DNA from 4 places in the Peribacillus sp. ACCC06369 genome. Region 1 is predicted to be linked to each of the others. Evidence: predicted binding sites of a transcription regulator. Region 1 holds the regulator's gene; each other region holds the start of a gene.
What was found. The regulator CtsR, encoded in region 1, represses protease genes until heat stress. The targets are predictions, from matches to a motif close to ATGGTCAATAAAGGTCAAACA.
Positions count from the first base shown of each region.

Region 2: the regulator CtsR is predicted to act here: its motif matches at 2,110-2,130, upstream of clpP (ATP-dependent Clp endopeptidase proteolytic subunit ClpP).
Region 3: the regulator CtsR is predicted to act here: its motif matches at 2,002-2,022, upstream of clpB (ATP-dependent chaperone ClpB).
Region 4: the regulator CtsR is predicted to act here: its motif matches at 1,413-1,433, upstream of QUF78_RS14260 (ATP-dependent Clp protease ATP-binding subunit).

Region 1 is NZ_JAUCEN010000002.1:100,564-104,058, forward strand. Features, by position in the region: rRNA gene QUF78_RS01270 (23S ribosomal RNA) at 1-978, shown strand, start outside; rRNA gene rrf (5S ribosomal RNA) at 1,043-1,158, shown strand; gene QUF78_RS01280 (CtsR family transcriptional regulator) at 1,535-1,996, shown strand; gene mcsA (protein-arginine kinase activator protein McsA) at 2,018-2,569, shown strand; gene mcsB (protein-arginine kinase McsB) at 2,566-3,495, shown strand, end outside.
Region 2 is NZ_JAUCEN010000002.1:5,088,140-5,091,634, reverse strand. Features, by position in the region: gene QUF78_RS25920 (gluconeogenesis factor YvcK family protein) at 1-29, shown strand, start outside; gene whiA (DNA-binding protein WhiA) at 97-1,050, shown strand; gene QUF78_RS25910 (HPr family phosphocarrier protein) at 1,071-1,328, shown strand; gene clpP (ATP-dependent Clp endopeptidase proteolytic subunit ClpP) at 1,439-2,047, opposite strand; tRNA gene QUF78_RS25900 (tRNA-Arg) at 2,337-2,408, shown strand; gene rpoN (RNA polymerase factor sigma-54) at 2,738-3,495, shown strand, end outside.
Region 3 is NZ_JAUCEN010000002.1:1,265,088-1,268,582, reverse strand. Features, by position in the region: gene clpB (ATP-dependent chaperone ClpB) at 1-1,957, opposite strand, end outside; gene QUF78_RS07025 (FAD-dependent monooxygenase) at 2,186-3,385, opposite strand.
Region 4 is NZ_JAUCEN010000002.1:2,764,652-2,768,146, forward strand. Features, by position in the region: gene QUF78_RS14260 (ATP-dependent Clp protease ATP-binding subunit) at 1-1,374, opposite strand, end outside; gene QUF78_RS14265 (C40 family peptidase) at 1,771-2,214, opposite strand; gene QUF78_RS14270 (metal-dependent hydrolase) at 2,753-3,379, opposite strand.

The sequences.
Region 1 (3,495 bases):
GTCCTAAGGTAGCGAAATTCCTTGTCGGGTAAGTTCCGACCCGCACGAAAGGTGTAACGATCTGGGCACTGTCTCAACGAGAGACTCGGTGAAATTATAGTACCTGTGAAGATGCAGGTTACCCGCGACAGGACGGAAAGACCCCGTGGAGCTTTACTGCAGCCTGATATTGAATTTTGGTACAGCTTGTACAGGATAGGTAGGAGCCTGAGAAGCCGGAGCGCTAGCTTCGGTGGAGGCGTTGGTGGGATACTACCCTGGCTGTATTGAAATTCTAACCCGCGCCCCTTATCGGGGTGGGAGACAGTGTCAGGTGGGCAGTTTGACTGGGGCGGTCGCCTCCTAAAGAGTAACGGAGGCGCCCAAAGGTTCCCTCAGAATGGTTGGAAATCATTCGTAGAGTGTAAAGGCACAAGGGAGCTTGACTGCGAGACCTACAAGTCGAGCAGGGACGAAAGTCGGGCTTAGTGATCCGGTGGTTCCGCATGGAAGGGCCATCGCTCAACGGATAAAAGCTACCCCGGGGATAACAGGCTTATCTCCCCCAAGAGTCCACATCGACGGGGAGGTTTGGCACCTCGATGTCGGCTCATCGCATCCTGGGGCTGTAGTCGGTCCCAAGGGTTGGGCTGTTCGCCCATTAAAGCGGTACGCGAGCTGGGTTCAGAACGTCGTGAGACAGTTCGGTCCCTATCCGTCGCGGGCGCAGGAAATTTGAGAGGAGCTGTCCTTAGTACGAGAGGACCGGGATGGACGCACCGCTGGTGTACCAGTTGTCTTGCCAAAGGCATAGCTGGGTAGCTACGTGCGGACGGGATAAGTGCTGAAAGCATCTAAGCATGAAGCCCCCCTCAAGATGAGATTTCCCATGGCGCAAGCTAGTAAGATCCCTGAAAGATGATCAGGTTGATAGGTCAGAGGTGGAAGCGTGGCGACATGTGGAGCTGACTGATACTAATAGATCGAGGACTTAACCAACGCTTTTTAAAAAATGAAATACCTTCTTATTATCTAGTTTTGAAGGAACAACGTTCCTTTATTGTTTGGTGGCGATAGCGAAGAGGTCACACCCGTTCCCATTCCGAACACGGCAGTTAAGCTCTTCAGCGCCGATGGTAGTTGGGGGTTTCCCCCTGTGAGAGTAGGACGCCGCCAAGCCATATCTAAGATCAGCCATTCTGGCTGGTCTTTTTTGATATTCTAATTAACGAATAGGTTTTTTATCTCCAGGGTCAGCATAGGGCTGGATCTATTTGTTGGTTAAAATACCATTAGAGGGAACGGACGAGCTGGAGAAAAAGGTTGAATTTAGGTGAAGGAGCTTTGAGGAGAAGAAAAAATTGCAGGTTTTGCATTTATCTTTTCAGGGTATTTATGTAAGATATTTCAACTTTAATGTTCAATGGGGTATGTAACTACATATAATTTGGAGAAAATGGATAATACAGAAAGAAAGTGCGTTTAAGTTGCAAAATGCATTTTTCCTTGTATAATAATAGTCAAATATAGTCAAAGTCAGAATGGAGGAGGCTGAGTGAGAAACATATCTGATGTTATCGAAACTTATTTGAAGCAAGTGCTGGAAATAAGTCAAAAAGATATCTTAGAGATTAAAAGAAGTGAAATAGCAGATAAATTTCAGTGTGTTCCTTCTCAAATCAATTACGTAATCAATACCCGGTTTACAATCGAGAGAGGTTATGTTGTAGAGAGTAAGCGTGGAGGCGGCGGTTATATACGCATCATGAAAGTGGAATCACAGGATTCCGTGCAACTTATTAACCAATTATTATCGCTTATTGGCTCTAGGGTAACTCAATCGATGGCTGAAGGAGTAATTTCCCGGCTGATGAATGAGGAAGTCATTAATGAAAGAGAAGCAAAGATTATGATGAGTGTCATAGATAGATCGGTGATTTATATCGACCTACCTGACCGCGATGAGCTTAGGGCAAGAATTTTAACTGCGATGCTTACGACTTTAAAATATAAATGAAACTGGCAGAGGTGATGAACGTTGATTTGCCAAGAATGTCATCAAAGGTCTGCTACCCTACACTTCACCAAAATCATCAATGGAAAAAAGACTGAAGTCATGATTTGTGAGAAATGTGCTCAGGAAAAAGGTGAGATGTTCATGGATGCAGGGGGACCTGGTTTTTCAATAAATAATTTATTAGCAGGATTGTTGAATATGGAGTCGAATATTCAACAGACAAAGGCAAATGCATTTCCCAAATCGGAAGAGAGGCGTTGCCCGAATTGTCATCGTTCCTATAAAGAATTTGTCCATATTGGTAAGTTTGGCTGTGCCGAATGTTATAAAACATTCAATGAACAGTTAAACCCTATTTTAAAAAGGGTTCATAGCGGCAATACAGCACATATAGGGAAAATTCCAAAAAGGATTGGTGGCACCATATATCTTCGAAAGCAAATTTTGGATTTGAAAGAAGTTTTAAAGACCCACATTATTCAAGAGGAGTTTGAGAAAGCGGCAGAGGTAAGAGATAAGGTTCGTTCCCTTGAAAAAAGGTATGATGCACAAGAGGGAGGCGAGGAATTATGAGCTTGGAAAAGTTTGTAGAAAACGCCTTGAGTTCCTGGATGAGTGCCGAAGGGCCGGAGATCGATATTGTATTGAGTTCCAGGATTCGATTGGCCAGGAATTTCAAAGACTTTACCTTCCCAACCTCCTTTTCTAACGAAGAAGCTAAAAAAATAATTGAATTGGTCAAAAAAAGAATTGAAGAGGAAGTTACTCCAGAGATTGGGAAACTGGAACTTCTAGAGATTGACCAATTACAGCCACTGGAAAAGCGCGTTCTCGTTGAAAAACATTTAATCAGCCCTCATTTAGTTGAGGAATCAGCGAAAAGCGCATGTCTCCTTTCGGAAAATGAAGAAATCAGTATCATGATAAACGAAGAGGACCATCTTCGTATTCAGTGTTTAATGTCGGGGTTGCAGCTAAAGGAAACCTTAAAGATTGCAAATGTTCTTGACGATTGGATTGAAGAATCCATAGACTATGCATATGATGAAGAAAGAGGATACCTAACTAGTTGTCCAACTAATGTGGGAACAGGATTAAGGGCTTCAGTCATGATGCATCTGCCAGGCCTGGTCCTTACTCAGCAAATGAATAATATCATACCGGCTATCAACCAATTGGGGTTGGTGGTACGAGGGATTTATGGAGAGGGCAGTCAAGCGTTAGGGAATATCTTTCAAATCTCTAATCAAATCACTCTCGGAAAGTCGGAGAGGGATATCGTTGAAGATCTAACAAGTGTAGTGCAACAAATCATAGCCCAGGAACGGTCAGCGCGGGATGCATTAGCGAGGACTTCCCACATACAATTAGAAGATAGAGTTTTCCGTTCATATGGGATATTGTCCAATGCTCGAATCATCGAGACCAAGGAAGCTGCTACCTGTATCTCAGATGTTAGGCTAGGTATAGATCTTGGGTATATAAAAAATATTTCTAAA
Region 2 (3,495 bases), 5.0 Mb from region 1:
ATGAAACAAAAAGCCACATAGTTCCGTAGATATAAGCGGGGACGGTTTTTTGATTGATAAAAATAGATTACCTGCGTTCGATTGGGGGTGAAATGGATGTCTTTTGCTTCAGAAACTAAAAAAGAGCTTACTACATTAGAGGGAAAGGATTGCTGCGGAAAAGCGGAATTGTGTGCGCTTATCCGGATGAACGGATCCCTTTCATTTTCTAATCGGAAGCTTGTTGTGGATATTCAAACTGAAAATGCTGCGATTGCCAGAAGGATATATACGCTGCTGAAAAAAAGTTATGAGGTCCAGGTCGAGCTTTTGGTCCGTAAAAAGATGAAGCTTAAAAAGAATAATGTTTATATTGTCAGGATGTCATCAGGAGGGCAGCGGATTTTAACCGATTTGGAAATTTTAGGCGATGGCTTTGAAATTCTCCATGCCATATCCGATACTATTGTTGGGAAGAAATGCTGTAAGCGTTCATACCTAAGAGGTGCATTTCTTGCGGGGGGTTCGGTAAACAATCCGGAAACGTCTTCCTATCACCTTGAGATTTTCTCACTTTATAAAGAGCACAATGATGCCCTTTGTGAGCTAATGAATAAGTTTGGCTTGAAGGCCAAGACACTTGAACGCAAAAAAGGGTACATCATTTATTTGAAAGAAGCCGAAAAGATTGCCGAGTTTTTAAGTATAGTTGGTGCCCACTCAGCTTTATTAAGGTTCGAGGATGTACGGATTGTCCGTGATATGCGTAATTCAGTGAATCGACTTGTGAATTGTGAAACAGCCAATTTGAACAAAACGATTGGTGCCTCATTGCGCCAGGTTGAAAATATCCATTACATTGAGGATACGGTGGGACTAAGCATTTTACCGGATAAGCTTCGGGAAATTGCGGAGCTTAGGATAGCATTTCAGGATATAACCTTAAAGGAACTTGGAGAAATGGTATCCGGAGGAAACATCAGTAAGTCCGGAATTAATCACAGATTGCGAAAGATTGATGAAATAGCTGACAGGCTCCGTGGGGGAGAGGCTATTTCTGCGAAAAAATAAAGCTAACAGGGGAGATCAAGATGGTGGAAAAACAAGTTGAGGTAAAATTGAAAACGGGTTTACAAGCCCGGCCGGCGGCTCTTTTTGTACAAGAAGCTAACCGCTTTCATTCAGATGTTTTTCTTGAAAAAGAAGGAAAGAAAGTGAATGCAAAAAGTATAATGGGATTAATGAGCCTTGCCATCAGTTCTGGCGTGTCCGTGAAGTTAATCGTCGAAGGACGCGATGAAAAAGAAGCATTAGAGGCATTGGAAGAGTTCGTTCAGCAAGAGGGTTAAAAGAAGAGGATGCCTAAAAGTGCATCCTTTTCTTTTGTATTCTTCAGATTAAGAAAAAAGCTCCGAAAGTCGCTTAAGACGACTTCCGGAGCCTTTTTGTATAATAATTATTATTTAGAGTCTTTTTTATCATCAAGAGCGCTGCGTGTGATTACTTTGTCAATCAATCCATATTCAAGAGCCCTTTCGGAAGTCATGAAGTTATCACGCTCCGTATCTCTTTGAAGGACTTCAATAGGTTGACCAGTACGTTCTGCTAATATTTGGTTCAGTTTATCTTTCAAGTGAAGGATACGGCGGGCTGCAATTTCAATTTCAGTAGCTTGACCTTGAGCTCCTCCAAGTGGTTGGTGAATCATGACTTCACTGTTTGGCAACGCATAACGTTTGCCTTTTTCACCAGCTGCCAATAGGAATGCACCCATGGAAGCAGCCATACCGATGCATACAGTGGATACATTAGGTTTGATATATTGCATAGTATCGTAAATGGCCATACCGGAAGTGATGCTTCCACCGGGGCTGTTGATATATAGAGTGATATCTTTTTCAGGATTTTCTGCTTCTAAAAATAGTAATTGAGCTACAATTGAGTTGGAAACATTATCGTCAATTGCACTTCCTAGCATAATGATCCGGTCTTTTAATAAACGGGAGTAAATATCGTAGGCACGCTCCCCACGACTTGTTTGTTCGATAACTGTAGGAATTAAATTCATGTTCATTTCCTCCTTCGATTAAGAGAATCATTTAAATTCTTTATGTATGTATGATACACTTTTTGGTCAATTTAGGTCAAACAAAACAAACCCTATAATGGATAATTTGTTCGACAATTTTCTGGCCAAGGCTCCTTCCTGATAGATTGCTTTATATATTATGCCGCACAGGGATGAATTTCCACATTACCCATAATACCCAAAAGGCGAAGTTTTAAACCTGATAACCCTTGCAAAGGATGGGATTCTATCATATAATGAAGTCTGTCGAAAAAATATTTTCTATTACGCCCTCGTAGTGCAACGGATAGAACGCAAGCCTCCGAAGCTTGAAATGCAGGTTCGATTCCTGCCGAGGGCATTACCAATCTTCTGCTTAATAAAGTGGGGGATTTTTTATTGGCCATTTTTAAAAGATCGCATCAATTGGGTTCTTGCGGTTTTTGATGGATTTACTCGATTTCCGTAAAATTCCATCGAATCTTGCTATGTCAGCTTTCTTTGGAAAAAATTCGCCCACACCTTTGAAAAATGGTGATTTTTCAATAAAAGTAGTTGTGAAAATTGCATTTCTAACATATAGTATTTAAAACAAATACACTATTCAGAAAAAAACGTAAGCGTTTTCATGGGTTTTTGTGTAGAATTTTCTCCTGATAATGTAAAATGGAGTGGGGGAGGGATGAATCGATGAGTATGAATATGAAAGCAGGACTTTTTCAACAGCAAACATTAAAGATGGCAATGACCCAGGAGCTAATGCAGGCTATTACATTGCTGCAATACTCCTCACAGGAGCTATCGGCTTTCTTAGAAAATAAAATGGTGGAAAATCCATTACTGTCCCTAGATCAGCCAACATCGGCTTTATTTCAGCCAACCTTTGACCGGAAAAAGGGTAAACGTACTCTTAAAAATACGTATGATGCCAACTATTGGATTGAACAGATCAGTGAGGATACTCTATCGCTTGAACAGCATGTCATGTCCCAGGTGAATCACCAGCAACTTTCCGGTGAGCAGCAGAAGGCAATGCTGCTATTAATTCATAATCTTGATGAAAACGGTTACTTAAGGACTCAGCTGGAGGATATATGTGTTCCAGGAATTTCTTCAGTCGTGTTGGAAGAGAGCCTTTCGATTTTACAGCAACTCGAGCCACATGGAATTGCAGCAAGAAATCTCCAAGAGTGCCTTTTGCTTCAGGTAAAAGCAGAAGGGGTGAATCAGCTGGCAGAATCGATCATAGAAAACCATTTCCTCGATTTTGCTGAAAAGCGTTGGAAAGACTTAAGTAAGAAAATCGGTGTTACAATGAAGGAGATTCAAGAAGTATTTGATTATGTCCAGACGTTGAACCCGCGTCCAGCTTCACTATTTTTTCAGGAAAAACCTTCTTATATAGTGCCGGACGTGGTCGTGGAAGTTCGTGATGGGATACTGCTTGT
Region 3 (3,495 bases), 1.2 Mb from region 1:
CACCAACAAGGCGGGACACGGAATGTTTCTCCATATATTCCGACATATCGATTCGGATCATATGTTCTTCACTATCGAATAGCGTTTCTGCCAAAGCTTTTACCAGTTCAGTTTTACCTACTCCAGTCGGCCCCAGGAAAATGAATGAACCAATCGGTCTGTTGGGGTCCTTAATTCCAGCCCTTGCCCGTAAAACAGCATCGGATACTAGTTCCACCGCTTCTCCCTGACCTATTACGCGTTCATGCAGGATATCAGAAAGGCGAAGCAGCTTCTCCCTTTCACTTTCCACCAGCTTGCTTACGGGAATCCCCGTCCACCTTGCAACAATCGAGGCAATTTCCTCCTCAGTCACTTCTTGGCGAAGCAACCGTGATTCCTGTTTTTCCTTTTCCAATTCATCTTCCATTGCTTCCAATTCTTTTTGAAGCTGTGGAATCCTTCCGTGCCGAAGTTCTGCTGCCCTGTTAAGGTCATAGTCATTCTCTGCCTGTTCCAGCTCATGGCGCAGTTTCTCAAGCTCTTCACGTTGATCCTGCACCTTTTGAAGAGCTGATTTCTCCATTTGCCATTTGGACTTCATGCTATTCGCTTGATCCTGAAGTTCTGATAGTTCTTTTTGAAGCACTTCCAGCCTTGCTTTGCTTTGAGGGTCCTCCTCATTCTTCAAGGCCGCTTCTTCAATTTCAAGTTGCATGACTTTTCTCGTGATTTCATCCAACTCGGAGGGCATTGAATCGATTTCCATTCGGATCATCGCACAAGCTTCATCCACAAGATCTATCGCTTTATCCGGTAGGAATCGCTCCGTTATATATCGGTTCGAAAGGACAGAGGCTGCAACGATCGCCCGATCATGTATCCTGACGCCATGGTGAATTTCAAACCGTTCCTTTAATCCACGCAAAATTGAAATCGTATCTTCCACATCCGGTTCAGGAACCAGAACCTGTTGGAAACGGCGTTCAAGAGCCGGATCCTTTTCAATATATTGTCGATATTCATCCAGGGTTGTTGCACCGATACAGTGCAGCTCCCCTCGTGCAAGCATCGGCTTTAACATATTCCCGGCATCAAGCGCGCCATCCGTTCTTCCGGCCCCGACAATTGTATGCAATTCATCAATGAATAAAAGGATTTTGCCGTCACTTTTCTTGATTTCATTCAACACCGCTTTTAGCCTTTCCTCAAATTCACCGCGGAATTTTGCCCCTGCGACAAGCGCACTCATATCAAGTGAAAAAACGGTCTTGTCCTTTAATCCTTCCGGCACATCCTTTCTCACGATCCTTTGTGCCAACCCTTCGACAATGGCTGTTTTACCAACTCCAGGTTCTCCAATTAATACAGGATTATTTTTCGTTTTACGTGATAGTATCCGAATGACGTTACGGATTTCCGTATCTCGACCGATTACGGGATCGACCTTCCCTGATTTAACCTCAGCAACGAGATCTCTGCCGTATTTTTTAAGTACCTCATATGTGCTTTCAGGATTTTGATTAGTCACTCGTTGATTCCCCCTTATATCGTTTATAACCTGTTTTGCTTTATCATAATCAATCCCATATGATGAAAAAAGCCTGTTTACATTCGTTTTATTGACCTGCAACGACGCAAGAAGTATATGTTCGACAGATAAATATTCATCTTCCCACATCTGCATTTCTTTTTCGGCAGCGGTCAAAATTCCCTGTAAGGAGGATGACATGTAAACCTGGGAAACACTTCCGCTCACTTCCGGTAATCGATCCAGTTCCCTATTAAGCTCTATATCAAATTGATTCATCGGTTTATCAGATTCCGATAAAATCCTGATTAATAAACTTTCATCCTGTTCCATTAAAATCTTTAATAAATGAAGCTCCGTCAGCTCGGGATTCCCTCTATCTTTAGCTAGCTCCTGGCCGCCAATGATTGCCTGTTGGGTTCTCTCCGTCATTTTATTAATATCCATCTTAAAACCTCCCATTCATCTATTTCATGAACGAAACCCCTCTTGATTTGACCAAGTTTGACCTTTATATTTTCATTATACTTCTAATTCTCCCCATGTAAAGGAATGTTATAAAAATGCAATTATGGAGGATGAACGGCAAAAGCCTTTCTTCATAAAGAAGAAAGGCAAAACCCATCTGTAAATTCATTACATCCCATCATAAGATTTTTATGAAACGAATCAGCTTTATGCTTTCACGGCCATTTTATTATAACCATGAAATTCATCGACGAATTTGAAATCCTTATCCGTGCGACCTGCAAGGATTGTATCTCTGAGCAGAATTCCGGCATCGGTTTCATTGTGGATGATTTCCCCCCACATTCTAGCGCTGGTTTGAACATTCGCCGTACGCGGAATCCGTTCCTCTTGGTAGTCCAAAAATGCCTGTTCAATGTCATTCCCATGCTTATGAAGCATATCCGCCATATAAGCTGCATCTTCTAAAGCCTGGCAAGCCCCTTGTGCCAAGTATTGAAGCATCGGATGTGCAGCATCGCCCGTTAGCGTAATCTTCCCTTTTGTCCAATTATCAATTGGTAAACGGTCATACATTGGCCAGCGGCGTTGCCGTTGAATGAATGAAATTGCATTCTGAACAAGCTCACAAGTTCCGGCGAATACATGATCCATTTCTTCGGGGGTACCCCATTGATCTGTTTTTTCGTTTTCTTCCGTGTATTGAGAACTTTTGAAGACCACCACTTGGTTGTATAGTTCTCCCCTTCTAACCGGGTATTGAACAAGATGAAGGTTTGGTCCAATCCACATATATACATCATCTAAATCTCCATGACTCGTAACCTCTTCCATCGGAATCGCTCCTCTGTATGCAACATATTGTGAGCAGACCGGTTGATCTTCAACAAACAGTTTCCGTGCATTAGACCATAATCCATCGGCTCCAATGACAGCCGTTCCTGAATGTTGGGACCCGTTGGCAGAAGTAACCGTCACTTCACCCTCATTTTCTACTGTTTCAATAATGGTTTGGTTCGTTACCAGTTCAATATACGGGTTCATATCACAGGCCTCAGCCAGTACTTTATGCAAATCGGAACGATGCAAAACAATATAAGGCGCTCCATATCTTTCTTTATAAACATCACCTAAATCCAAAGCGGAAAGCTCTTTTCCAGAAAAAGCATCCATCAGTACCAATCTTTTTGGAAAGACTGCTATTTCATTGATTTTTTCCATGACGCCTAAACGCTTTAATACGTTGGTTGCATTTGCGGCAAGCTGAATTCCTGCACCAATTTCACCAAATTCGGGAGCTTGTTCAAGGACCTTTACATACTGTTTAGTTTCTGCGATTCCTAAAGCAGTTGCCAATCCGCCAATTCCCCCACCGATAACGATGAATGGTTTTTTTTCTGTGTTCATCATCAATTCCCCCTATATAAGTAGCTTTTAGCCAATGTTGTGGACCAATACCATAGTAAGCGTTTTCATTAAACTGGCATTCTATATATTCATTAGGATCATTCTGAAAG
Region 4 (3,495 bases), 2.7 Mb from region 1:
TGTTGGACCTACGAAAAGGAAAGAACCGGTTGGACGGTTTTTGGATTTTAATCCGGCACGGCTCCTTCGGACGGCTTTAGAAACCTTTTTGACAGCCTCTTCCTGCCCGATGACTTTTTTCATAAGTTCGTCTTGAAGATGAACCATTCTTTCCTGCTCATCTTCTTGCAGCTTGCCTACAGGTATACCAGTCTTTTGTTCGATGATTTTTTGAATGTCCTCAACGGAAACGGTTGGCTTAATTGCATTTTCTCCAGCCTGTAAAGATTTTTCCAGTCTTTCTTCTTCATCACGGAGGACGGCAGCCTTTTCGTAGGCTTCTTCTTTTAAGGCCATTTCTTTTTCTTTATAGATTTGCGCCAAGCGCTCTTTCATATTTTCTGCCTGGCCGTCTTCTATGGTCAAGTTCAATTTGGAACCCGCTTCATCCATCAAGTCTATTGCCTTGTCCGGCAAGAAACGATCTTGAATGTAACGGTTCGAGAGTTCAACAGCTGCTTTTAGCGCTTCTTCACTATATGAGACTCCATGATAGGATTCATAACTATCTTTTAAACCTTGTAAGATGACCAATGCCTCAGCTGTTGTCGGCTCATTAACCTGTACAGGCTGGAAGCGTCTTTCAAGAGCACCATCTTTTTCAATTTTCCTATATTCGGATAAAGTGGTGGCTCCGACAAGCTGAAGTTCACCGCGTGCAAGTGCTGGTTTCAAGATATTTCCTGCATCCATTGATCCTTCGGCTGAACCCGCCCCAACCAGTTGATGAATTTCATCGATGAATAAAATGACATTTTTTCTTTCCTGTAATTCACTGATCAATTGCTTCATTCGTTCTTCGAATTGACCTCTAATTCCAGTATTCGAAACAAGGGACGCGACATCAAGCATATATACCAGCTTATTACGTAATTTACCAGGCACTGAACCCTCAGCAATGGCTAAAGCCAGACCTTCAGCTATGGCTGTTTTACCGACTCCAGGTTCACCAATTAAAACTGGATTATTTTTATTGCGTCTATTAAGGACTTCGATGACACGTTTGATTTCTTCATCTCTTCCGATTACCGGATCAATAAGTCCTGCTTTAGCTACATCAGTCAGATTACGGCCATACTCTTCAAGCAAACCTTCACCCTCGTCTTGTTCGACGGAATCCGGTTTAGGAACTTCATTATAATTAAATGGATTGAATGAGTTTAGGGATCCGTTATACGGGAATTTCCCTGAATCCATTCCCCCCATTGCTGCACCCAGTTTATTTCGCTCTTCTTTATAACAAGTGGAGCACAGTTTCACATCATGCTCCTGACCATTCATATTTAGATGAACTTGAATATTAGCTTGGTTTACATGGCATTTTTCACAAAACATGTAGTACTCCTCCTTTAAAAATATTAAACTCAATTAAATCTTTGACCTTCTTTGACTTTCTGACTTTATTATACATTGACCTTCTTTGACTTTCAATAATTTTGTCTGTGAATTTTTTTGGAAACAAATTATAAATTCCCTCCAATTAGTTTGCTAATCATATTAAACTATCCATTTATAGTCAAATAAAAAGATTCTATGCATCTAGCATTTTCAATTATTATTGATTACCCATTTCAGCACGCACATAACCAATAAACCACCACTCACTTACTCTTTTTGCAAGAAAAAACTTACGTTAAACAATCATCTGTCTCATCAATTCTTATTTTTTAAAACAAAAAAAGAGACTTCATTAAGTCTCTTAGTATTTTATATTAAGTTGATTTTCTTCTATTATATACGTTTGGCACCAATATACTTTGGCTTCCAATAACTATTATTTGTTTTGGCGTATGACACTCCTTTAGATGATGAAGAGTGTATGAATTCATTGTTCCCTATGTAAATAGCCATGTGTGTAGGTTTTTTCGCTTTGTTTGGAGCAAAAAACATTAAGTCACCTTTTTGTAAAGTCTTAACTTTCTTTCCTTTTTTATATATATCGGCAGCCGTCCTAGGTAAATTCTTACCAGCCTTTTGATATGAATATTTCACTAAGCCGGAGCAATCAAAACCAGAAGTAGAAATGCCACCCGTTTTATATTTTGTACCTAATTCACTTTTTGCCACTTTAATCGCTTTAGTATGATATGAAGCAGCTTCAACTTGGTCCCCTGTAAAAGATACTGTTCCAAGCATAATAGCCAATGACAATCCGACGACAATTTTCTTAAACAAATTATTTACCCCCTGATGTGATTTGCTAAACCTAATATACTAGAAAAGGCATATCATCCGCATCACAGGATCTTTACAATTATGTTACATTTAGTAGATATAGGAAGAATGACCATATAAAAGATAAAAAAAAGTCGAAACAGACATCCAACATTCACCTTATTGTCAAAGCACTTTTACTTTTCCTCATAGAAAAAACAGTAGTAAGAAAACCACTGTCCAGTTTAACGACAAAAGGAGTTTCGGAATGCTCTCACCCCGAACCATGATTTAAATGAAATTTTATTATCCTTCATGTTTTTTTACTTGATTATACGTATGGAACCCTCTCTAGATTGAAGAAATTTGCGAAACTCCTGCCGAATAACTGGCTAGCCGAGACCCACAGGCGTTTGCGGCGAGGAGGCTCGGCAGACAGTCGGCGGAAAGGGAGCGGATTTCTGAAATCAACTGAAACTTTTTTTAAAAGAAAACATTGAAAGTAAACTGGTTCTTCACCAATTTGTCTATAGTCTGAACAGCGGTAAGAAAGCCACTGTCAAAATTCTTTTGAGAAAAATGGAAGAAATAACTTTACCCCACGTTTATTAAAAGGTAAAAACTTCATATCTGCAATTAAATGACTTATGTATCCTAAAACACAAGTAGTTAAAATCCCATCAATCCCCATGAATTCTTCGAATTGAAAGGCAATGATGCCAAAGAAGACGATTCCGGCAATCGAATGGGTGTAACTTCTATGCGGTGTAAAGGATGCTAGGATAATATAGACGCCCAACAGCCATAACCAGTTTTCCTGCCAAGATAATCCCCCGCCTAATACAACTAACCCAGTCAGGGTCAGCATATGCCTTTGTGTAATGAAAGATGAAATAATGATGATTCCGATTCCTGCCCCTACTCCAATCCACTTTTCAGTTTCAGAACCTTCCAAAACACAATAAAGGATCATTAAAATCCCAATCGTTTGTGCTAACGTTCGGATAAACTTATGTGAAAAGGTAATCCTATTACTTAACTTTCCATCAATATCCATATCGGGCATAAGGCCTGAAACGCCCCCAATCCCAACCAAGAATAAAGTGGTGGTTGGATCTGTTTGAAGTGTGTTAGCCGTCAAGAATCCAACCGATGCCCCTAATGCCATGTGTGCTGTACCGTTCACTGTCTCTCTCCTGTCCCTCTAAGAAGTAATCTCGCTCCCAAGAAACGAATGTTTGTTCGAATCCCTGCATTCTAACTATACAATATTTTTGAAGGAATTTCTTTAATTCTTTTAAA